Regions from separate parts of the Bacillus spongicola genome, predicted to be linked through region 2. Evidence: predicted binding sites of a transcription regulator. Region 2 holds the regulator's gene; each other region holds the start of a gene.
What was found. Region 2 encodes Rex, which represses fermentation and respiration genes when NADH is low (regulators of the CRP and FNR family bind a similar motif). Its sites were predicted from a motif close to TTGTGAAATATTTCACAA; they were not measured.
Positions count from the first base shown of each region.

Region 1: a site for Rex is predicted at 5,598-5,615, ahead of ric (iron-sulfur cluster repair di-iron protein). Genes of this name have one in related genera too.
Region 3: a site for Rex is predicted at 5,180-5,197, ahead of U8D43_RS04745 (TIGR04053 family radical SAM/SPASM domain-containing protein). Genes of this name have one in related genera too.

Region 1 is NZ_JAYKTS010000036.1:1,211-9,360, forward strand. Features, by position in the region: tRNA gene U8D43_RS18100 (tRNA-Val) at 33-105, shown strand; tRNA gene U8D43_RS18105 (tRNA-Met) at 214-287, shown strand; tRNA gene U8D43_RS18110 (tRNA-Asp) at 346-422, shown strand; tRNA gene U8D43_RS18115 (tRNA-Phe) at 430-505, shown strand; tRNA gene U8D43_RS18120 (tRNA-Thr) at 526-601, shown strand; tRNA gene U8D43_RS18125 (tRNA-Tyr) at 611-694, shown strand; tRNA gene U8D43_RS18130 (tRNA-Trp) at 825-898, shown strand; tRNA gene U8D43_RS18135 (tRNA-His) at 910-985, shown strand; tRNA gene U8D43_RS18140 (tRNA-Gln) at 1,025-1,096, shown strand; tRNA gene U8D43_RS18145 (tRNA-Gly) at 1,100-1,174, shown strand; tRNA gene U8D43_RS18150 (tRNA-Cys) at 1,183-1,256, shown strand; tRNA gene U8D43_RS18155 (tRNA-Leu) at 1,261-1,344, shown strand; tRNA gene U8D43_RS18160 (tRNA-Gly) at 1,348-1,421, shown strand; tRNA gene U8D43_RS18165 (tRNA-Gly) at 1,765-1,838, shown strand; gene U8D43_RS18170 (B3/B4 domain-containing protein) at 2,027-2,704, opposite strand; gene queG (tRNA epoxyqueuosine(34) reductase QueG) at 2,819-3,949, shown strand; gene ric (iron-sulfur cluster repair di-iron protein) at 4,833-5,531, opposite strand; gene U8D43_RS18185 (amidase domain-containing protein) at 6,176-7,042, shown strand; gene U8D43_RS18190 (carbohydrate ABC transporter permease) at 7,493-8,150, shown strand, end outside.
Region 2 is NZ_JAYKTS010000038.1:3,270-11,419, reverse strand. Features, by position in the region: gene groL (chaperonin GroEL) at 1-1,022, opposite strand, end outside; gene groES (co-chaperone GroES) at 1,074-1,361, opposite strand; gene U8D43_RS18480 (CPBP family intramembrane glutamic endopeptidase) at 1,627-2,352, shown strand; gene U8D43_RS18475 (YdiK family protein) at 2,515-2,715, shown strand; gene tatC (twin-arginine translocase subunit TatC) at 2,735-3,481, opposite strand; gene tatAY (sec-independent protein translocase protein TatAY) at 3,499-3,669, opposite strand; gene U8D43_RS18460 (redox-sensing transcriptional repressor Rex) at 3,726-4,394, opposite strand; gene U8D43_RS18455 (ABC-F family ATP-binding cassette domain-containing protein) at 4,931-6,856, shown strand; gene tsaD (tRNA (adenosine(37)-N6)-threonylcarbamoyltransferase complex transferase subunit TsaD) at 7,463-8,150, opposite strand, start outside.
Region 3 is NZ_JAYKTS010000004.1:206,109-214,258, forward strand. Features, by position in the region: gene U8D43_RS04720 (QcrA and Rieske domain-containing protein) at 1-208, opposite strand, end outside; gene U8D43_RS04725 (4Fe-4S dicluster domain-containing protein) at 233-775, opposite strand; gene fdhF (formate dehydrogenase subunit alpha) at 809-2,932, opposite strand; gene U8D43_RS04735 (MFS transporter) at 2,929-4,110, opposite strand; gene U8D43_RS04740 (Mrp/NBP35 family ATP-binding protein) at 4,291-5,034, shown strand; gene U8D43_RS04745 (TIGR04053 family radical SAM/SPASM domain-containing protein) at 5,253-6,362, shown strand; gene U8D43_RS04750 (Crp/Fnr family transcriptional regulator) at 6,621-7,316, shown strand; gene ric (iron-sulfur cluster repair di-iron protein) at 7,588-8,150, shown strand, end outside.

The sequences.
Region 1 (8,150 bases), on a different contig from region 2:
AACAACCTTAAATGGTTTAAACATATTATTGCGGAGGATTAGCTCAGCTGGGAGAGCATCTGCCTTACAAGCAGAGGGTCGGCGGTTCGATCCCGTCATCCTCCATTCAGTTTTTTTGCGAAGCAAAATAAACTTCCTTAGAAGCGAAGCAAAATAAACATCCTTAAAAGCAACGTAAAAGACCTGAACACAATTAAGTAACACTTTCATCGACGCGGGGTGGAGCAGTTCGGTAGCTCGTCGGGCTCATAACCCGAAGGTCGCAGGTTCAAATCCTGCCCCCGCAATACATTATATTGCCAAAACAAATTAATGATAGTTATTTTCGCTTTGCGAAAAAACTTTGGTCCGGTAGTTCAGTTGGTTAGAATGCCTGCCTGTCACGCAGGAGGTCGCGGGTTCGAGTCCCGTCCGGACCGCCATTCATACGGCTCGGTAGCTCAGTTGGTAGAGCAATGGACTGAAAATCCATGTGTCGGCGGTTCGATTCCGTCCCGAGCCACCATTTTTAATAAAACACCTTTTGCCGGTGTAGCTCAACTGGTAGAGCAACTGACTTGTAATCAGTAGGTTGGGGGTTCAAGTCCTCTTGCCGGCACCATTATATTGTGGAGGGGTAGCGAAGTGGCTAAACGCGGCGGACTGTAAATCCGCTCCCTCGGGTTCGGCAGTTCGAATCTGCCCCCCTCCACCAAGTTTTTTTGCGAAGCAAAATAAACTTCCTTAAGAGCGAAGCAAAATAAACTTCCTTAAGAGCAAAGCAAAATAAACAATCTAAAAAATTAAGATTACTATCTAAATTTTAACTCGATTGTATTTATTACAGGGGTATAGTTTAAAGGTAGAACGAAGGTCTCCAAAACCTTTGGTGTGGGTTCGATTCCTACTACCCCTGCCATATTAATTTTGGCGATTGTGGCGAAGTGGTTAACGCACCTGATTGTGGTTCAGGCATTCGTGGGTTCGATTCCCATCAGTCGCCCCATTTAATTCACATTCATTATTTAATTGAATATAATATTATTGGGCTATAGCCAAGCGGTAAGGCAACGGATTTTGATTCCGTCATGCGCTGGTTCGAATCCAGCTAGCCCAGCTTGCGGAAGTAGTTCAGTGGTAGAACACCACCTTGCCAAGGTGGGGGTCGCGGGTTCGAATCCCGTCTTCCGCTCCAATAATAATGGCGGCATAGCCAAGTGGTAAGGCAGAGGTCTGCAAAACCTCTATCACCGGTTCAAATCCGGTTGCCGCCTCCATTTTGCCGGTGTGGCGGAATTGGCAGACGCGCACGACTCAAAATCGTGTTCCTCTGGAGTGCCGGTTCGACCCCGGCCACCGGTACCATTTGCGGGTGTAGTTTAGTGGTAAAACCTCAGCCTTCCAAGCTGATGATGTGAGTTCGATTCTCATCACCCGCTCCATACATACTTTCTTAAAACATTGTTCAAATGAGTGATGTTTTTTTCATAATTATCCGAATGGATGTACATGTAGAGCTAGCTTTGTTCGAAAGTAAGAATGAATTTTCAAATGGTGTGTTACTTAGCTTCAGACGTCAGCGGTTCGAGGTCACAAGTCAGCCCTGGGATGAGGCAAATTGAGCTAATATAAGTCCTTTTTGTGCTTGCAGTCAATTGCCAGTTACCATTTATGGGGGCGTTCTCGTTTTATTTTTGATTTTTATAAAATTGAATTTCCCAAACTACTTTTTTATACTTGTCAAAATCAATCATAAATGATATTCTTATATCAATATTTCTACTAGCGGGTGTAGTTTAGTGGTAAAACCTCAGCCTTCCAAGCTGATGATGAGGGTTCGATTCCCTTCACCCGCTCCATACATATTAATAACGTCTATCTTCTCGCACCATGCAGAAGATAGACGTTTTTTTGATTTTCAGGAAAAAGAATTTGGTCAAATAGATAAAAAGCGACTATGATTTAATGGTAGTGACAATTACCGACACTGGTGATTATGTTTTTGCATTTAAAGTTCCTCGATGAAAAAATAGAAAAAGATGCGTTTTTATTCGCATCTTTCACATGATAATACAGTAGATGATGATTCCCCACCGTGGATATTAACAAACATGGATTCAAGTGATTGAGTCAGTCTCTCTGCCTGTTCTACATGAATTGATGAAGGAAGGTAGACAATTTGTAGTGCATGCTTTGTGTTGGTAGTGACCGCAGTTCTTTTAGAATCCACAAATGGGCTTCCAAAGGCCCCCTTCTGATCTCGACTGATCAATAGGTCCACCAATGAATTGACTCTGCCATTTAACCCTTCGTACGAGTCGGCTTCTTCACCTATTGTGATTTCCACCTGGTCCGTTAACTGACTTAAATCATAAAGGCCAATGGGGGTTTCATATTGTAGTGAAAAAAAGTTATTCAAGTCAATAGCCGATTGCACTGAAGGTAAATAATTTTGACTATATATTCGTTTAATCAAGGCTTCTGAAGCGGGACGATATCGGCTTGGATTTTTACCATAAGACTTGAAAATTTTTCTCCATTCTTTTATCCCTGGTCTTTCTGATAAAGGAGTTGTATCAGCCTCAAAGAAAATAGATTCTTGAAATAGCTGTAAGCGACCTTTCAGCATCTGGGGAGACTCTCCAGCAGTAATGTTGTGATATTCTATAATGCCAAACTTTAGTTTATTCTTTTCGCATAGAGTCTGATCTAAAGTAATTTCCAATGTTTCCACCTGCCATTTCTATTGGTAATAGTTTATCATAGAGACTAGTGAAAACTAAAATAATGTGCAAGGAATAGCAAACTTATTGTACCATTAGAGAAAGTAGGCTTTTTCATGAATTATCAACAGTTAAAACAAGACATCATTGACTATAGTCAAACGATAGGGATCGATAAAATAGGATTTACTACTACAGATACTTTTACTGAAATGAAAAATCGGTTGGTCCGTCAGCAAGAGCTAGGGTATCAATCTGGTTTTGAAGAAAAAAATATTGAAAAAAGGGTAGATCCCTCGCTGATCTTTGAGCAGCCCAAATCAATAATTAGCATTGCCTTAGCTTACCCATCAAAGCTGAAAAATGCTCCCAAAAGTAAACAGGGGGAACGGCGTGGTATTTTTTGTCGAGCTTCATGGGGGGATGATTACCATGACGTTTTAAGAAATCGATTAACAAAATTAGAAAGGTATATCGCTTCTATGGTCCCTCATGCCCATATGCGTTCGATGGTAGACACAGGAGAACTTGTCGATCGGGCAGTTGCGGAAAGAGCTGGAATTGGTTGGAGCGGGAAAAATTGTTCAATTATTACTCCAGAGTTCGGTTCATATGTATACTTGGGCGAAATGATTACAAATCTTCCGTTTGAACCAGATCAACCGATTGAGGATGGGTGTGGTACGTGTAATAAATGTGTAGACGTTTGTCCAACGGGTGCACTAATAGAAGGTGGGCAACTCGATTCACAACGCTGTATTGCCTTTTTAACACAAACGAAGGGCTTTCTTCCAGATGAATATCGAACAAAAATTGGCAACCGATTGTATGGCTGTGATACTTGCCAAACGGTCTGTCCTGAAAATAAAGGGAAAGATTTTCATCTTCATGAAGAAATGCAGCCGGATCCTGAACTAGCTAAACCGTTATTAAAGCCTCTTCTTACCATTTCTAATAAAGAGTTTAAAGAAAAGTTTGGCTCTGTCTCAGGATCATGGAGAGGGAAGAAGCCCATACAGAGGAATGCAATTATTGCTTTGGCTCATTTTAAGGATGAAACAGCTGTGGAGGATTTAATCTCCGTTATGACTCAAGACGTTCGTCCAGTCATTCGAGGAACAGCAGCTTGGGCTATCGGGAGAATTGGTGGAAATGATGCATCTAAAGCATTGCATCTTGCGTTATCTAAAGAAAAGGAACCTGAAGTAATTAAAGAAATAGAAAAAGGGCTATCATTCGTTGAGTAATATCTGCTTTATTCTAGGAATATTTCACTATTAAATTTTTTGTTCAATTGAAACCTATTATGTTAATGGTTAATATTTCTTTAAAAAAGCCATAATAAAAAATTGCCCCTTAAAAAGTAACGGATTAGGTATTCAAGTACAAGACATAAAAAAAATACTAATTAATAGCCCAAATCGCATATGATTTGGGCTGTTCTTGTTCCCCGTTATATCAACGATGATCGGTTTTTCACATATAATTTATTATAGGAAATCGCACCCCAGAAAACATAGTGACAATAGCTATCGTCAACGAGCTAAGAAATACGTTAATCATGGTGTTTTTCGCAATGTTGATTTTGATAAACCAACAAGACATTTGTGACTATATGTAAAAAAATTTAGAGATTGTGAGGAAATGTACTTAAAGTAGTTAAGTAGGGTGGTTCAACAAGGAATTGTTTTTATGAGGAGTTAAAAGACGTTAATCATTTTTTTTTTCAGTTTCTGATTTAGGAAAATCAAATGAGTTTTATACAAAGGCTGTTTTCGCAAAGTTTGTTGCTTTTCGTATCAGTCTATCATCTATGATTTAGCTTAGTTTTGGGCATCATTTCGTCTATTTTTGATGGAATTCAACAGTGAAATGAAAGATTTAATCAAAAGTATGATGAAATAGCCACAATGTATACGAAAGAGTCTTTATTAAACAACGGGTGCTTTAGTTTAATAAGAAAATATAACAGAACGCTTGGATAATATACTATCCAAGCGTTTTTCTTTACCAAATGTAATTTTTATTAGTGTGTTAGTTAATCGATTAGATAATTCTGTTGCTAATTTGCCTTCTAAATACGAAACTACTTACTTAAAAAGGAGGCAGTTTTTTAAAAGTATGAGTTATTTACGGATTCACTCGGTTAAATAAAAAAGTATTTTCTAAGTGTATGTGTTGAGTTAAGTCAGATTCTAGGTCGTAGAGACGTTGGTAGACTAGTCGATACGTTCCGCATGCACCTTCAGGAGGAGTAAAATCATTTGTAAGTTTACGTAGTTCTTTTAAAATAGATATTGCTTGAGAATGTTCGATTTCTAATTCAGTTACTGTATTAATATAAGACTCTCGATATTCTTTCGAATGATTGTTTTCATAGGCAAGAATAGCGGGGAAATCAATCGTTTCTTCCTTGAGTATATGTTTTTCAAGTTCTTTTTTCAATTCAAAAAAAAGGCTGTGAATTCTAATGAGATGTGGCTGAGACGGACCATGAACACGAGATACTTTAGTTATATATGGACTAAGCAAAGGGAGTTCTTCCTTTAAGTAGCGATGATGTTTGGAGATAATATGATTTATTAATTTTTCAGATGACGCCTTTGCCCAATCGGTATATGATTCTTCTATCTGTGTTTTCTCATATAGTTTATTTAATTGCGATAATACTTCATCAGAGGGCAAACCTTTTTCATTGATCGCTTCTATGAGTGGTCGATTTCCATCACAACAGAAATTTATTTGATAAGATTTAAAAAGGTCACTTGCTCTAGGAATCTTTGTTACTATTTCACTTATGATGGATTGTTCGGTAAATGTTTGCATCATACTATTCCCTCCATATAAAAATGTTATCTTTCTAATTAGAAGAATAACAAGAAACTACATACATATTTGTGATTTGAATCACAAATATGTATGTAGTTTTTGGATAGGATATTTTTTCATCAAGAGAAATAGGATTTAGGCTCAAACAAAAGAATATGTAGTAAGAATAGAAAAGAGCCTTATCTAAAAGAGGTCTATTAATAAATTTACTCAATCCAAAAGTTTCTTTGTTTTTTTAGCGCTAGTGCCGAAATTTGTAAATCAATCTGCCGGAAATGTGTCATTGCAGATGTTTCCATTAGGCTTCATATTTTCAGGACAAGCCTCAGCCATATTCACAATTGTAAGCTTTTTTCAGAAAAAATCGGTGGGTTTCTTACAAAATCCGAATTTTTATCAAAAAAAGTGAATGCGATTCAAGGAACTACCCTTGCTATTATTGCGCTGCAAATAGGTTTTTCTGAGAAGTAATTGAAAGTGAAAGCTCATAGAAAGCTTGATTATATACCATTAAGTTATTTTGAGAAATGGGGTTCGGGATAGGTATACATCTCCACAAAAGATGAGGGAATGATTTATGGAAACGAAGTCTTTTGTTTTTTTCTCTTGCGTTCATTCATAAAGTATACAGAGGAGGGATGCGTATGAGAGAAATAATTCTGAAGGAAATTGAAAAACGAATCACTGAAACCGTCAAATCGAATGGAGACTTTCAGGAAGAACGCTTGAAAAGAAAACAAAAAGTGCTTCAGCAACGAGAAGCTGAGATCGTAAAGGTGAATGTGAGTGGAAACATTGATCAGATCGTTAAAAGAAATCAGGAAGAGATTATTAATTATCATCTCCATTTTCAATATTTAATTAAACAGAAGAAGCTACTATATTTAGAAGAAGAAGTGGAAAGACGTTATAGTGTTTTCGAAAATGGGGAACTAATGAAGGATGAAGGACTCATGGAGGAAGGGGATAAGAGTTCAGAACCCAGATTGATGGTCGAAGAAAATCATGACGAACGGCTGAGCTACCGTTATGATCGTTTAAAAGCGGTAAAATATGCAGAGAGATGGTGGAATAGCTATAACTCCGCTTATAAAAAGTTTGAGGTAGATTGCACGAATTTTATCTCTCAATGTCTTCATGCAGGAGGCGCTCCGATGCGAGGTCAGAGTAATCGAAGTAAGGGGTGGTGGATGAGTGGAAATAATTGGAGTTATAGTTGGAGTGTGGCGAATTCACTTCGCTGGTATCTTCCTTCATCTAAAGTTGGTTTGCGAGGGACCGAAGTTAGAGGAGCGGAAGAGCTCAAGCTTGGAGACGTGATTTGTTATGACTTTGAGGGAGATGGCCGTTATAACCATAATACGATTGTGACCGCGAAGGACGCATATGGTTTTCCGCTGGTCAATGCTCATACGCATAACAGCCGGATGCGGTATTGGAATTATGAGGATTCGACGGCCTATACGCCGAATATTAAGTATAAGTTCTTTTCGATAGTGGATGATGCTTAAGGAGTATTTAGGGCTGCTGGAGACAGTGGCTTTTTTATTTAGGCTGTTTTCGCATAGATTGTGGCTTTTCGAATTAGTTCTTATTTCGTGATGAAGAATGAAATCGAGCATTTTTTTCACATTGTTTTTAACTCGAAATGAGGAAAGAAAAGTGTGTTTCCATCTGTTTTTATATGCTAGATAAACAAAGTATGCGAAAAGAGCCTAAAGGAATGTTAGCAAACAAACGACAAGACATCACTTGTAGTAGGAAGGTAAGAGATTTATAGAAAATGAAGTGTCTCAGCAGAATAATTTGTAGATACTTTGTAAGTGGTTTTTTCAAAGGGTGGGAGCAAATAGTAAGATAGTCAAAATATTCCCCCTTCCTCGTCAATATAGTTCCCCTATTATTGAAAACGCTTCCATTATAATGAGAGAAAGTGATTAAATTAATAGGCGGTGAAGCGGATGGAAACAAAGATTCAAATGGAATCTGTGAAAACGAGTGCACAATTAAAAGCAGTTCAGAAAAGAAAAGTAAAATATAAGAAATTTTTAACGTACGCTGCATTTGTGGGACCGGCTCTGCTATTCTTCTTAGTTATTCAGATTCTTCCGTTTTTAATGGGAATTTACTATTCATTCACATCTTGGAATGGAGTTAGTTCTGCTGTTGAATGGGTAGGTTTTGAGAATTATAAAAAGATATTTTCGAACGATCAAAGATTTTATGAGTCATTTTGGTTTACGCTGAGATTTATGTTTGCAGCGGTGATTATTAGCAATATAATCGGTTTTAGTTTTGCGTTATTGTTAAATGCTGCATTAAAAACGAAGAATATTTTACGAACAGTATTTTTTATTCCGAATGTAATTGGTGGACTTTTACTAGGATTCATTTGGCAGTTTATTTTTGTAAAAGGGTTTGCGTCGATTGGAAACATGACGGATATCGCATTTTTTAAGTTACCGTGGTTAGGGGATGAAGTTACTGCGTTTTGGGGAATTGTAATCGTCTTTGCTTGGCAAATCAGTGGATATATGATGGTCATTTATATTGCAGCACTGCAAGGGGTCGATAATTCGCTCTTAGAAGCGGCGAAAATGGATGGTGCCACGCCTTGGA
Region 2 (8,150 bases):
GCAATTTTCGCTGTGTCTCCAGCACCTTCAACAACCGTAGTGTTTTCTTTTGAAACAACGATTTTTGCAGCGCGTCCAAGAGAATCGATAGAAGTTGATTTCAGGTCAAGACCTAGGTCCTCTGTAATCACTTCTCCACCTGTTAAGACAGCAAGGTCTTCAAGCATGGCTTTACGACGGTCACCGAAGCCAGGAGCTTTAACTGCTACTGCATTGAATGTTCCGCGAAGCTTGTTTACCACTAATGTCGCAAGCGCTTCTCCTTCAACATCTTCAGCTACTAGTAGCAATGGCTTACCTTGTTGAACCACTTGCTCAAGTACTGGTAGGATTTCTTGAATGTTGGTAATCTTTTTATCTGTAATTAAGATATAAGGATTTTCAAGAATTGCTTCCATTTTATCGGAATCAGTTACCATGTACGGAGACGCATATCCACGATCGAATTGCATACCTTCTACTACATCAAGCTCTGTTGAGAATCCTTTTGATTCTTCAATAGTGATAACGCCGTCGTTGCCAACGCGTTCCATTGCTTCTGCAATCAATTGGCCAACTTCTTCGTCCGCTGCTGAGATTGCCGCAACTTGAGCAATAGACTCTTTGCCTTCGATTGGTTTAGAGATGTTTTTCAACTCTTCAATCGCAGCTTTTGTCGCTTTTTCAATTCCTTTACGAATGCCAACAGGGTTTGCTCCCGCTGTTACGTTTTTCAAACCTTCACGAATCATTGCTTGCGCAAGAACTGTAGCGGTAGTTGTACCGTCACCGGCGATTTCATTCGTTTTGCTTGCTACTTCAGCAACAAGCTTTGCACCCATGTTTTCAAATGCATCTTCAAGCTCGATTTCTTTAGCAATTGTCACACCATCATTAGTGATTAGTGGAGAACCGAATTTTTTCTCAAGAACGACGTTACGTCCTTTTGGTCCAAGCGTTACTTTTACTGCATCTGCAAGTTGATCTACACCACGAAGCATAGAACGACGTGCTTCTTCACTAAATTTAATTTCTTTAGCCATATTAAAAAGACCTCCTTGAATTTGAATTCCTTTGTATGTGAAAAGGGAAAATTATTTACTTAGAATTGCAAGAATATCATTTTCACGAAGAACAAGATATTCAGTAGCTTCATACTTCACTTCTGTACCTGCGTATTTTGAGAAGAGAATACGTTCGCCGACAGCAACCTCTGGAGCTACACGCTCACCGCTATCAAGTACGCGACCTGTTCCTATTGCTACGACAACACCTTCTTGTGGCTTTTCTTTCGCAGAGTCTGGTAGAACAATCCCGCTAACCGTTTTTTCTTCCGTTTCAACTAGCTCAATTACGACGCGATCACCTAGTGGTTTTAACAAGTGAAACAACCTCCTCAATAAATATGTAGTCATGATAATTAGCACTCACCTCTTTAGAGTGCTAACACAATTAATATAATAAAGAATTCACTTTTCTTTTGCAAGCATCAAGCCTTATTTTTTTCTAAAAAGGTTCGACAAAAATCACTCCATGTTTTGTCATTTTTCGCAAACCCACTTCTTCCAGCTTTACCATTTGAACAGTCATCATTTTATTAGTAGAATGGATAAATGATTATGATCAACTTTCTAAAGGAGAACTTACATGAATAAACGATATGGCTATATCCTAATCATCTACATAGTCATGCAACTTTCTACCTCTATCGCCGTTCCGCTTATTTATAAGCTCGGACTGAATTCCTTTGGTGTAGAAGATAAAGAAAAGATGCTCTATTTAGCTGCGGGGTACTGGCTATTTATTAGCTTTACACTCACCCTTATCATTGTACTTTTTTTATTACGAAAAAGCGAAAGATATGAGGACTTTGGCCAACAGCATTCAATTCCACTCTCCATTTCTTGGGGTGTGGGCGGAATATTTCTCGCCTTTTTAGCACAGGCCCTCGCTATTACTGTTGAATCTTTTCTCGGAATCGAACCTGGATCGGAAAATACAGCGACAGCGATGAAAATCATCTCACTTGTGCCAATTGCGTTAATTGCTTCCTCGGTCGCCGGACCAATTTTAGAAGAAATTGTTTTTCGACAAATCCTATTTGGGGCACTCTATAAGCGAATGCCATTTCTGGCCGCTGGTTTCTTAAGTTCCCTTCTATTTGGACTGGCTCATCGCGAATTATCCCATATTCTGTTATATACGACGATGGGCTTTACGTTTGCTTTTCTGTATGTGCATACGAAAAGAATTATTGTTCCCATCATCGCTCACGTTGGCATGAATACACTCGTTGCGCTCATTCAATTTTATCCTGCAATTATGAAAAAAGTAAGCGCACAAGTCGCACTATTTATTCACTGGATAGGGTAATCACGCTCTTTTTAAACATATATATTGAAGATTTTTTTCTTTTCGTCTATTTTTGAACAAAATCAATACCAGAATAGAGAACTCCTTCGAAAATGAACTTCAATAGCTACAATAATGTACACGAATAGGGCAAGGACTCTATAGGATTAGGAGGACGTTTTTATGAGAAAATCACCTTTGTTTACTGGTATCATTTACACCTTACTCGGAATTCTATTTACGTATTTTTCAATCCAAAATGTTGTGACTCATGGCTGGGGATTTTTCACTTATCTTCTCATTTTCCTAGCAACATTGGATTTAGGTTCAGGACTTCGGATGATTAACATCCACATTAAATTAAAAACGATGCAAAAAAAATAGACCCAATGGGTCTATTTTTTTATTCTTCCATTTCTCTTTTCTGTTCTGCAAGCAAAGCTTTTTTATAACCAATTTTACATATACCTAAACTGATTTCATATAAAACAAAAAGTGGTAGAGTAACGAGTAAATGAGACATAATATCTGGTGGTGTGATCATTGCGGCAATCACAAATAGACCAAAGTAAGCATACACCCTCATTTTCGACATCAACATTGGTGTAATAATCCCTAACCTTGTTAAAAACAACATAATGACAGGGAGCTGAAACAGAAATCCGAACGGAATGGTAATTTGAAAAAGAAATTGAAAATACTCATTGATGCCAATTTCCTGTTCAATTTCTAGATTCACAGACAAATTCAACATAAAGTCGACTACAAATGGAAATAAAATAAAATACGAAAAAGCTAATCCACCAAGAAACAAGATCACCGTTACCGGAATGTAACTCAACGTGACACGTCGTTCTTTTTCATATAATCCCGGGGACACAAAGGACCATAATTGAAAAAGAATTAACGGGAGCGCCATTAATAATGACAAGAATATTATTACTTGGATGTAAATCTTTAATGGATCCGTTAACCGAAACGCATTCATCGTTATTTCTTTCGCTTCATCCGCATTCTGCAAGTAAACAATCAACGGTTCGGCGAGAAAAAAGCTTGCGATAATCGCAAACAAGAAGAAAACGACCACAATGAGAAGCCGTTTTCTTAATTCATCTATATGTTCATAAACAGTCATATCATTTCGACTCATCGTCAATCACCTAACATTTACTTAGCATCATTTTTGTCTTTGTCTTCGTCATCCGCTAAGCCTTTTGTGGCATTTTTGAATTCGCGCAACGTACTTCCCATTGCTTTCCCTAGTTCTGGTAACTTTTTGGGACCGAAAATTAATAGTGCAACTACTGCTATTGCTACAAGACTACCTGGACCTGGCATTACGCTACACCTCCTCAGTACTATATTACATCATTTTACCCCTAAATCCTAATTTCTTAAAGCCCTTCTTGTGACGTTTCCGTGTCCTTAGTAGAATAGTTCTTCAAGAAATAAACTAGCGACTGCAATTCAACCGCTAAATCAATATGATGGATTCGAATAGACGAAGGAACATTTAACCGTGCCGGCGTGAAATTCAAAATCCCTTTCACATTCGCACTCACTAAGCGATCCGTTATCGTTTGAGCAACAGGAGCGGGTACGGTCAAAATAACCACCTCTATGTTGCTTTCCTTGATTTTCTCTTCTAAATCGTCTAAAGCATAAATCGGTACGTCACCTATACTCATGCCCACTTTATCAGGATTCACTTCAAAGGCCATCTCAATTTTCGTGTTATTATTTTTCAAAAAATTATAGTGAAGAAAAGCTGTGCCTAAGTTTCCTACTCCAATTAATCCAACCTTGGTGACTTCATCCTGGTTTAGTGTTTTACTAAAAAAGCTTAGCAAATAGTTCACATTATAACCATAGCCTTTTTTCCCAAGTGCACCAAAATAAGAAAAGTCTCTTCTAATCGTAGCCGAATCTACTTTTACGGCCTCACTTAATTCTTTCGAGGACACTCTTTGTTTACCTGAAGAATGTAAGTTTTGAATAAACCGATAATATAGAGGCAAGCGTTTTGCGGTAGCTTGCGGTATTTTCATTGTGTCTTGATTCATTTCTAATCCCTCTCTATTTTTGAGCCAATCATCTCTCGATTTTTCTATTTAATAGAGCTTTCGGCTCATTTTGTATTGAATCCTATTTTCGGAAACGCTTCCATTAATCTCGAACTAGCTGTTTAGATTCCTCTTGGTCGGAAATATATCACTTTTCTTTGCAGATGAATCAATTTTAATTAAAGGCATGCCTGATGTAGACATTCTCCTCTTCATTCATTATCATACACTATTTCGTCAAGATTGTCTGTTACCTTTTTCACAAGTCCTGCTATTGCTCAACTTGTTTTAAGTGCGATACACTGTTTGTATAAGACTCTTTTCTTATATATTGTGACTCTTTCGTTTATTTTTCGATGGAATCCTCGATTTTGCTGTTGAAACCTATCAAAAATAGTCGATAAGATGAAGTAAAACCTTCCGCATTTTATAGTACAGTTCGCTAGTAAAGCTGATTGGTTTCTTACTGGAAACTAAATTACTCGGACACTTGAAGAGTTACTGACCAGTTTAAACGAGATGAATGAGGTGAATATATGATTTTATTACAAGTCAATAATGTAACAAAGTACTTCGGGGCAGAAATGATTTTATCAAATATTAAACTAGAACTGAAATCTAAAGATCGAATTGCACTTGTAGGTAGAAATGGTGCTGGAAAGTCAACTTTACTAAAAATCATCTCCAATCAACTTTCCTTTGATTCAGGAGAAATAATAAAACCAAAACATGTGACCATGGGCTATTTAGCTCAGCATACAGGACTGGAATCCAGTCTATCGATTTGGGACGAGATGCTATCTGTATTTGAGCATGTTTTACAACATGAAGCGGATTTACGCAAATTAGAGCTTGAGATGGCTTCACCAGATATTTATGAAAACACAGAGGCTTATGAACGGACACTATCCGAATATGATCGCTTAACGGTGAAATTTAAGGATTTAGGCGGCTATCAGTATGAATCGGATATTCGCTCTATTCTCCACGGATTGAATTTTGCTAACTTTGATTATTCTACCAAAATCTCCACATTAAGTGGCGGACAAAAAACGAGACTAGCTTTGGCTAAACTTCTCTTAACAAAACCTGATTTACTCATCCTAGATGAGCCCACTAACCATTTAGATATTGAAACACTCTCTTGGCTAGAGCAATATTTACAGGGCTATTCAGGTTCCATCTTGATTGTCTCTCATGATCGCTATTTTTTAGATAAAGTCGTCAATCATGTTTATGAAGTATCACGGAGAAACACAAAGAAATATCACGGCAATTATAGTGATTATTTACAAAAGAAAGCCGACGACTATGAACGCGAGAGTAAGCAATTTGAAAGACAGCAAGCTGAAGTAGCTCGTTTGCAAGATTTCATTCAAAAAAACATTGCCCGAGCTTCCACTACAAAAATGGCACAAAGCAGGCGAAAAAAACTCGAGCGAATGGACCTCATGTCTCAACCGCTTGGTGATGAAAAATCTGCCCATTTTTCTTTTGAAATTGAACGGCAAAGTGGGAATGATGTTTTAAAAGTTCAAGATTTAACAATAGGTTATCACCAAGAACCAATTTCTTCAAATATTAAATTTCAGGCTTCAAGAGGAGATAGTATTGCCTTAGTTGGTCCAAACGGAGTCGGGAAGTCTACCTTAATCAAGACACTAGTGGGAAAACTTCCATCCCTTTCTGGCAACTACCACTTTGGAGCGAACGTCAAGATTGGCTATTATGATCAAGAACAAGCCGAGCTAACTTCCAATAAAACCGTGATTCATGAACTGTGGGATGATTACTCGATGAAGACGGAAAAGGAAATCCGAACTGTTCTGGGCAATTTCTTATTTTCAGGAGATGATGTACTCAAGTCTGTTTCAACTCTAAGTGGTGGCGAAAAAGCCCGATTAGCTCTTGCTAAGATGATGTTAGAAAAATCAAATGTACTTATTCTAGATGAGCCAACAAATCATCTTGATCTTGATAGCAAAGAAGTTCTTGAAAATGCATTAATTCATTACCCAGGTACGATCTTATTCGTTTCCCATGATCGCTACTTCATCAATCGTATCGCAACAAAAGTTCTTGAATTATCCACAACAGAAGCCAAAGAATATCTTGGTGACTATGATTATTACGTCCATAAAAAGGAAGAAATGATCGAGCTTGCTTTATTGGAAGAAAAAGAACGTGGTGCATCCATCGTTACGCCTCAGATTGACACAAAGGAAAACCACCGAATGGATAAAGAGGCAAAGAAACTAGAACGTCAACGAATACGAAGAATTGAAGAAATCGAAGAATATATAGAAAAGCTTGAAAATGAGATTGAAGAAAAAGAAGCCATGCTATTTGATTCTGACATCTATCAGAACGCTGAAAAAGTGAAGCAGTTAAATGATGATGTTCTTGCAGCTCAAAAAACATATAATGACCTTTTAGAAGAATGGGAACAACTCCAAACATAGCCTTTCCCCTGCCCACGCAGGGGATGTTTTTTTAAAATAATATTCACATTTTTATCCACAACCAAAACCTTTATACTAATATAATCACAGGACTTTTCCACATTATCCACATTTTTTTATTGTTTTATCCACAAAATCATCCAAAAAGTAAGCGGTTTTATTATATGTTGCTCACAAGATATACAAAGTTATTAACAACTTATCCACAGTCTGTGTACAAAACAGACGTTCTACTTCCTCTTCTTCCTCAAAAATTGGTTATCCACAAAGTAAAGCATTGACCTTGACCTATCGGTGATAAGCGTATAATCAGAACTGATCATCGGCGTTTGCCTCGTTTTTGCGCTTAGCTTATGATCACTGTAATGAAGACTCATTCTTTACACAGCCTCTACATTTCACCTCACAGCATTATTTAACCTCTCTCCTTCACATCAACATACACACAAGTTTCCTGTTCCTTTGACAAGAGTCACTAGCGAGAAAAAGAAGCGAAGACCCCATTATACATAGGTTCTTCGCTTCTTTAATTTTCTGTATATTAATAAAAATCTTCAGTCCATAGAGAAGTAATTATTTTTTCAATGCTCTCAAATAAAATGTGCTTTATAACTCTAATCCAGGGTTTCCATTCATCGCTAGATTACCTCTTTTTCCTTGCTGATACATAACAGTCCCTACAGCCCCAATCATTGCGGCATTATCTGTACACAATGAAAGAGGAGGAATGACAAGTTCTACTTCTGGCAATTCGTTAAAGGTTTCTTCTAAGCGACTTCTTAACCCCTTATTTGCAGCTACTCCACCAGCAAGAAGAAGTTGCTGAACTCCATATTCCTTTGTTGCCCGAACTGCTTTAGTGACCAATACATCAATCACACTTTCTTGAAAACTAGCCGATAAATCTTCTGGAGAGATTTTCTCTCCTTTTTGAGCAGCATTATGAAGGGTATTGATGACAGCTGATTTTAGTCCACTAAAACTAAAATCATATGAACCCTCTTCTAACCAAGCTCGAGGCAGCTTAATCGAAGGAGTACCTAATTGGGCTAATCGATCAATATGTGGACCTCCTGGATAAGGAAGTTTAAGCGTTCTTGCCACTTTATCATAAGCTTCTCCTGCTGCGTCATCCCTTGTTTCCCCAATAACGTCAAATGAACCATGTTCCTTCATATATACCAGTTCTGTATGACCTCCAGAAACTACAAGCGAAAGAAGTGGGAATTCCATCTCTTTCACAAGACGATTAGCATAAATATGACCAGAAATGTGATGGACACCAATGATTGGA
Region 3 (8,150 bases), on a different contig from region 2:
TCCGATTAACCTCTTCCTCTTTTTCGCTTAATGCCAAAGCAGAGAAAGGAATCGTTGCTAAACCGATGGTAATAGAAGCCCCAACAGCTGATTTCAAAAAGGATCGCCGATTAAATTTGAGGTCTTCATCCCGGTTCAGGTTATCTATTAAATTAATCATATCTCCATTGGTCTGTTTCTGGTCTTTTTTGACTTTTTCCTTCGACATGAGGATACTCTTCCTTTCTTTTCTTTAATCCGTATAAACACCAAAGAATTCCGGGACGAAATCCCATTTGTTTCCTTCTTGTGGTTTTTTCCCCTCTACTAAATTCATTTGCGCACGCTTGCGACGCAATTGCTGCATTTCGTCAAAATCAATAAAGCGGATCGCATCACTTGGACATACCGATGCACACATTGGTGCGATGTCAAACTTGGAACGGTCATAGCACATGTCACATTTGTACATTTTATTTTCTTCAAAATCAAACTTAGGAATTCCGAATGGACAGCCAAATGTACAGTTCCGGCAGCCGATACATTTTTCTTCCATCGCCGATAGTACGACACCTTCTTCAGTTATTTGGATAGCGTTCGCTGGACATACCCTCGCACATGCAGGGTCTTTACATTGCATACACAACATCGGATATGTTTGCCGACTTTCGGTAAAGTCAATGTATTCAACATAGTTACGCTCTTTTGCATCATGATCTCCGCATTCACGACAGGCTGCTTGACACGCTCGACAACCAATGCATCTTTCAAATTCTAAGTACATTATTTTATTCATGATTATTTCTCCCTCCTATTTAACGGTTCACTCCTAGATTTTTTCGAGTTTAAGTGAGCATACCTTAAACTCTGGCATTCTAGACATCGGATCGAGACAATCACTTGTTAATTGATTGACCGCTAACTCTTCTCCCCAATGATAAGGAACAAATACCGTATCTCTTCGAATGGCCTTCGTAATCTTCGTTTTAACAATCATATGAGATCTTGGGGTTGTTAACTTGACGAGCTCTCCGTCCTGTAGTCGGTACTGACTAGCTAGTGCTGGATGCATTTCTGCGAATGGTTCTGGGCACTGCTCCATGAGAAAATCGACTCTTCTTGTTTGATTTCCTGTCAAATAATGAAACACAACACGACCTGTCGTTAAAAACAAGGGAAACTCTTTTGTAGGTACTTCTCCTGCTTCTTTCCACTCCACTGCTGCCAAATTTGCTTTTCCATCCGGTGTTCCAAAGGATTCGATAAACATCGTCGGTGTACCAGGATGATCTTCAGATGGACAAGGCCAGAATACCCCATCTTCTTTGTCAATTCGATCCCATGTAATCCCGTAATAATCTGCTTTTCCACCTTTTGTTGCAATGCGTAACTCTTCATAAATATCGCTTGCATTTTCATAGGGAAAATACTTGCCTCTTTCCATTCTATCTGCGATCATTTGGAATATTTTCCAATCCGGTTGTGACTCACCAAGAGGTTCACTTACTTTGCGGATTCGAATCACACGACCTTCTAAGTTGGTCGTTGTCCCTTCATCTTCTGCCCAGCTCGTCGCAGGTAGCACGACATCGGCAAATTGCGCGGTTTCTGATAAAAAGAAATCACTAACCACTAGAAAGTCTAACTTTCTAAATCCGTTCCAAATATGTTCAAGATTGGGTGCGGATACAGCCGGGTTGCTACAAATGACATGCATACCACGAATGGCTCCTTTTTGAATTTCATCAAACATTTCATATGCGGATACCCCTGGGGCTGGCATTTCACTTGGATCGATTCCCCACACGCTGGAAATATAGTCAACAGCTGCAGGATCAGTTAATTTCCGATAGCCTGGTAGTAAGTCTGACTTTTGCCCATGCTCTCTTCCTCCTTGACCATTTCCTTGACCCGTGAATGTAGCAACACCTGAAGCGAACTTCCCAATCTGGCCTCGTAGTAATGCCATAGATGTATACAGCGAAACATTATCGACCCCTTTGGATTGTTGTTCCACTCCTCGTGCAAACATGACAACGGACCGAGGCGACATGCCATATATATGAGCAGCTTTAATAATTTTTTCTACTGAAACGCCTGTAATCTCCGATGTATAGGCTGGAGTGAATTTTTCCACATTTTGCTTCAATTCTTCAAAATTATTGCACCTCTTCTCCACATACTCTTGATCTACATATCCTTCTTTTATAATGATATGTAGCATCCCGTTTGCTAACGCAGAATCTGTCCCTGGTTTTAAATCTAGATGAACATCAGCTACTCTGGCGGTTGGTGTTTCACGCGGATCGACAACGATTAATTTCGCCCCTTTATCCTTCGCTTTCCAAAGCCATTGGATACTCGTTGGGTGACATTCCGCAGTATTCGACCCTGCGATAAAAAAACAATCCGTATGTTCTAGTTCTGGCCACGGTAAAGTGGAACCTCTGTCCATTCCTAATGTTTTTAAGAATCCCCCTGCTGCAGAACTCATGCAAAAGCGACCGTTATAATCAATAAATCTTGTGCCAAGCGCGACTCTTGCGTATTTTCCTACTAAATAACATTTTTCATTGGTCATTGAGACTCCACCAAAAACGGACAGTGCATCTTTCCCACTTTCTGCTTGTAGCTTTTTAAAATTCTTTTCAATTAAGTCGAGTGCTTCTTCCCAAGATGACTCTACAAATTCACCATTCTTCTTGATTAGTGGTTTTAATATTCGATCCTCATGATCAATCGTTTGATAGGCTGTAACGCCTTTCGGACACATTTTCCCCTTAGTAACCGGCCAATCATAGCGAGGCTCTACTCCCACAACTTTTCCTGACTTTTCATTCACTCGTATATGCATACCACATTGCATGCCACAATAACAGCAATGAGTAGTGATTAGCTTTTCTCCTGGTTTATGAAGGTTTTTGACACCTTCTTTTGCGATAAATTGACTCATTTTTTGGTTCCTCCCACTTCTTTGTACTTTTCTATCTCTTTTTGAACATGTTCAGGAAATTCATAGTAATCTTCGGTTCTTTTCTTGCTAAAGCCCGATAGATGCATACCATTTATCGTAGAGATTGGTTTCTCTTTTTCATTTACCTTCGATGGTAAATTGAGTTGTTTCATCACCCGAATTCTCCTGCGGCAGGCTGGGCAATAATCAGATAAATAACTTCCATCGGAAAGCTGTAAATCGAACTGCTGCGCAGCCAAAATTTCCTGCACATCTAATATTTGGTCATCCGAACTATACGTAGTTCCACATTGTTTACAAGGCTTTGTATCCACTTGCCATTCTTCTTGATAATCCATCGGCACCGCTGTGGCTAGTGGTCTTATCGGTAAATGATACAGTTTCCCAAATGGGAAGTAGACTAATAGAACAACCACTGTAACTTGATGGATTAGTGTCATATAATGATGCATCCATCCATCTAGCAATACATAGGATACGGTTAATAGGAGTCCGGTTACCGTAACCGCTAATAAGATATATAAAGGAAATAAGTCAAATTCAGCACGTTGGGTGACTTTGACATCTTGGTTTACGATACGCCTCGTTAAGGCCATACTAACACCAACTAGCACCATTGTTGCAGTAATATTTAATCCGTTATAGACCATTTCTGCAAACAATCCGTGAGCGGCCATAGTGATCGTTTCTATTCCCATGACGACAATGACATATGTCTCTGGATCTACTAGCTCAAAGTGCATCCAACCAAAGGTAAGTCCAAACGTAATGGCGAATGAACCGATGCATCCCCAAGCAATTAGGAAATGTTGGACTCCCCGATACATGCCTCTTTTAAAAATAAATTTTTGTAGAAAAATATTTTCAAAGGCTGTTTTTCCAATGGAAATCAAATTTCGTTTTTTTCGACTTCTTTGTGTTAAATTGTGAAGACTTCTTTTAATTACCTGTTTGGTAGCCGGTCGCAATAACCACGAACTCATTCTGATTGTTAATCCAACCGCAAAAATAAGGGAAGCAATGAGATACCCCATTAATGCCATGTCAAAATGTGAAAACTGTTCAGTCCCAATCCAAGTCGTTAGCAAGAGAAACAAGATGATAAAAAAGGCTTTTTTGCTCGTTTTAGAATAGAATGAGCGCTCTAATGGTTTCATAATTCCGAAACACCCCCATGTGACTTTTTATACACCACGACAATTCTATCTTTGGTAGATTTTTAATAAGTTGCTGGTGTATCAACTCCATTCATTGTAATGAAACTCTTCCATCTATAGTGTGAAGTACATCACATCGAATGAGACATCATCGCAAAATTTAATAAAGAGGTGTTATTTATGTTATCAAGTCACGTCATCGCAGTAACCAGTGGAAAAGGCGGAGTAGGTAAATCGACCGTATCAGTAAATCTTGCTATCGCTCTTGCACGACAAGGAAAAAGTGTAGCTCTTATTGACCTAGATATCTACGGATTTAGCATACCTAAAATTATGAATCTCACTAATCGTCCCAAAACTTTTAATGGAAAAATTATTCCGATTGAGTCTCATGGAGTGAAGGTAATGTCGATGGGATTTTTAATAAAGGATAATGAACCAGTTATTTGGAGAGGGCCTATGCTAGGGAAAATGGTCGAACATTTTAGCAAGGATGTTATGTGGGGGAAATTGGACTATTGTATATTAGATATGCCTCCTGGTACCGGGGATATCGCACTAGATATGCACCACTATATTCCTCAAAGTAAAGAGATAATCGTGACAACCCCACATGCAACGGCTGCGTTAGTTGCAGAAAGAGCGGGCACAATGGCCATTAAAGCCAAGCATGAAATTCTTGGCGTAGTAGAAAACATGGCTTACTTTCAACCAATAGATAGTGATAAGAAGTATTATTTATTCGGAAAAGATGGAGGTCGCCTTTTAGCAGATGAATTAGGTACGAACGTATTAGCTCAAATACCAATTGAAGAAGCCTCTCATTCATCGGAGACACCAAGTATTTATGAAGAGAGTTCAGAATTATTCAATCATTATGAAAATTTAGCTATCAAAATTGATACTTTCGTAAATGAACGCTAATCAGATTAGAAGAGAGGCAGAGAGAAATACTCTAGTAAATTGCCCCATTCTTCTTCCTTATTGATCGCAGGCAATGGAAAAAGTTTCTCTTACACTCCCTACTATTTGGGCATAATAGACTCATCCTGTCGTTTTCCAATTAGCTATGTGATGTAGTTCACTTACAACTCTCTCGTATTTTTTTACTATAGACATAATCTAGTCTAGGAGGGTTTAGAATGATTGACCGTGATTTTAACGAAAACCCATTTATTGTGATTTGGGAATTAACGAGAGCCTGCGAATTGCATTGTCTTCATTGTCGTGCAGAGGCACAATATAAGCGTCACCCACTTGAACTTAACTTTGAAGAAGGAAAAAAATTAATCGATTCAATATTCGAAATGGATAATCCACTCCTAGTCTTCACTGGTGGAGACCCTTTAATGAGACCTGATGTCTATGATATCGCCTCCTATGCCATCCAAAAAGGGGTTCGCGTATCGATGACGCCGAGTGCCACTCCTAACGTGACAAAAGAGGCCATTCAAAAAGCGAAAGAAATTGGGCTATCAAGATGGGCCTTTAGCTTAGATGGACCAACAGCTGAAATACATGATCATTTTAGAGGCACTTCCGGTTCATTTGATTTAACTATGAATGCCATTGAATATATTCATGAACTTAAGCTTCCACTACAGATCAACACCGTCATATCACGCTACAACGTGGACGTTTTAGATGAAATGGCAGCCCTCATTGAGAAGCTCGACTGTGTTCTTTGGAGCGTGTTTTTCCTTGTCCCTATCGGACGGGGCAAAGAAACGGATATGATTTCACCTGTTCAACATGAAAAAGTTTTCCGTTGGCTCAACCAATTAAGCCAACGCGTCCCATTTGATATAAAAACAACTGCCGCTCAGCACTATCGACGCGTTGTTCTTCAGGATAAGATGCGCAAAAATATAGACCAAAACAAAAGGATTCAATATGAGGATACGTTACATTCTGGTAAAACCGGTCAGATTGATGGTCTAGGTCGTGCCCCTCGAGGAGTAAATGACGGAAATGGGTTCGTGTTTATTTCTCATATCGGGGACGTCTACCCTAGCGGGCTTCTCCCTATTAAAGTAGGGAATGTAAGGGAAACCGCACTACCGGAAATTTATCGTCATTCACCGATTCTAAAACAATTGCGAAATCCTGACTCCTACAAAGGGAAATGTGGGAAATGTGAGTTTCGCAACGTCTGTGGGGGATCTAGGTCGAGAGCCTATGCCCTAACAGGAGATTATTTAGAAAGTGAACCGGCGTGTGTGTATGTCCCAAAAGCTCTCCGCAAAATCTAAGTGATTTTGTCCCAAAAATTAGGAAAGATGACCCGAAATCGATCTTTTTAGCATATAGATGTTGCTGTGAAAAGCTCCTTTCGTATACATTGTGACTATTTCATCTAATTTTAGATGGAAGACCTCATTTTGTTGTTGATTTCCATCTAAAATAGACGAAATGATGCCTCGAAACAATGTGATATCAAAGTTAGTATACTAACGAAAAGCCACAAACTTTGTGAAAACAGTCTTACTATAAGAAAGGATGGTATTGTAATGAGATGGAATGATATCCAGGCCCATTTTCAAGCAGTACCTTTGTTTAAAGAACTCTCAACCGAAGAACTAATACCCTTTGTCGATATTTCGATCACAAGAACCTTTAACCCAAAATCACTTGTTTTTATGCAAGAAGATGTACTCGACCGGGTTTTCTTTATTCATTCTGGAAAAGTAAAAATTTACCGAAATGATGCGGCGGGCAAAGAACAGATTGTATCCGTTCTCCAAGCCGGTGAAATGTTTCCACATGCGGGTTTTTTTCGAAAAGGAACGTTTCCAGCAAATGCTGAAATCATTGAAACGGCTCAACTAATCGTCATGCCGATTGTCGATTTTGAAAAAGTATTAATCAAAAACCCGGAACTTTGCATTAAAATCTTTAAAGTTCTCGGAGAAAAAATCGTGGATCTTCAAAATCGCTTAGAAGAAAAAATTCTTCATAATACGTATGAACAAATCATTATGCTTTTGATTCGGTTATCAAAATCGAATGGTACGCTATGCAGTGTAAACCTTTATAAAATCACCACAAACTTTACCAATCGTGAGCTCGCTAATATGATTGGAACAACGAGAGAAACCGTGAGTCGAACCTTAAATACTCTACGAAAAAAGAAACTGATCGAACTTGATAAACAAGGATGCTATATAATCAATCTTGAAAAATTACAAAATGAGCTTCTTTATTAATGGCTCTTTTCGCATACTTTGTTGCTGTAGCATACAAAAAAGGATGGAAACACTCTTTTCTTTCCTCATTTCGAGTTAAAAATGATGTGAAAAGATGACCCGAAACCAAGCGATATCAACGTTTATAGACTGGTCAGAGAAGCAACAACCTTTGTAAAAACAGCGTTATTAATCGTCGATTACTAATTTAACTTATTTTTTGATACAAATCACATTCCTTTTGTGACTAGCTTGTTTTACACTCATAAACTAAAAAATCGGAGGTATATCCATGAAGCAAGTATTAACTGATTCCCAAACAGTGGCAGAAATTGTAACGAAATTCCCTAAAGCTAGCGACCTATTTAAAACCTATCGAATTGATTTTTGTTGTGGTGGAAATCGTCCCTTAATTGAAGCAATTCAAGAGAAAAATCTTTCCGTAGGAGAAGTACTTGGAAAATTAAACGAACTTTATCAGCAAATGTTTGCTTTAAGTGAAGCCACGATTGATTGGGAACATTCTAGCTCACGTGAATTAATCGAGTATATTATTCAAAAACATCATGCCTATCTAAACGAGGAATTACCACTTCTTAGTCCTTATATAACAAAAGTACACAGAGTTCACGGAGCAACACATCCTCACTTAGTCACAATTCACAAGCTTTTTTATGAACTAAAGGCTGAGTTAGAACAACATACCAGCAAAGAAGAAACGATCGACTTTCCTTTAATTTTAGAATTTGAAGAAAACCCTACTGAGCAAAACCGTCAAAAGCTACTAGCTGTTGTACAAGAATTGGAACATGAGCATACTACAGCCGGCACTATTCTAAAACAAATGCGTGAGAT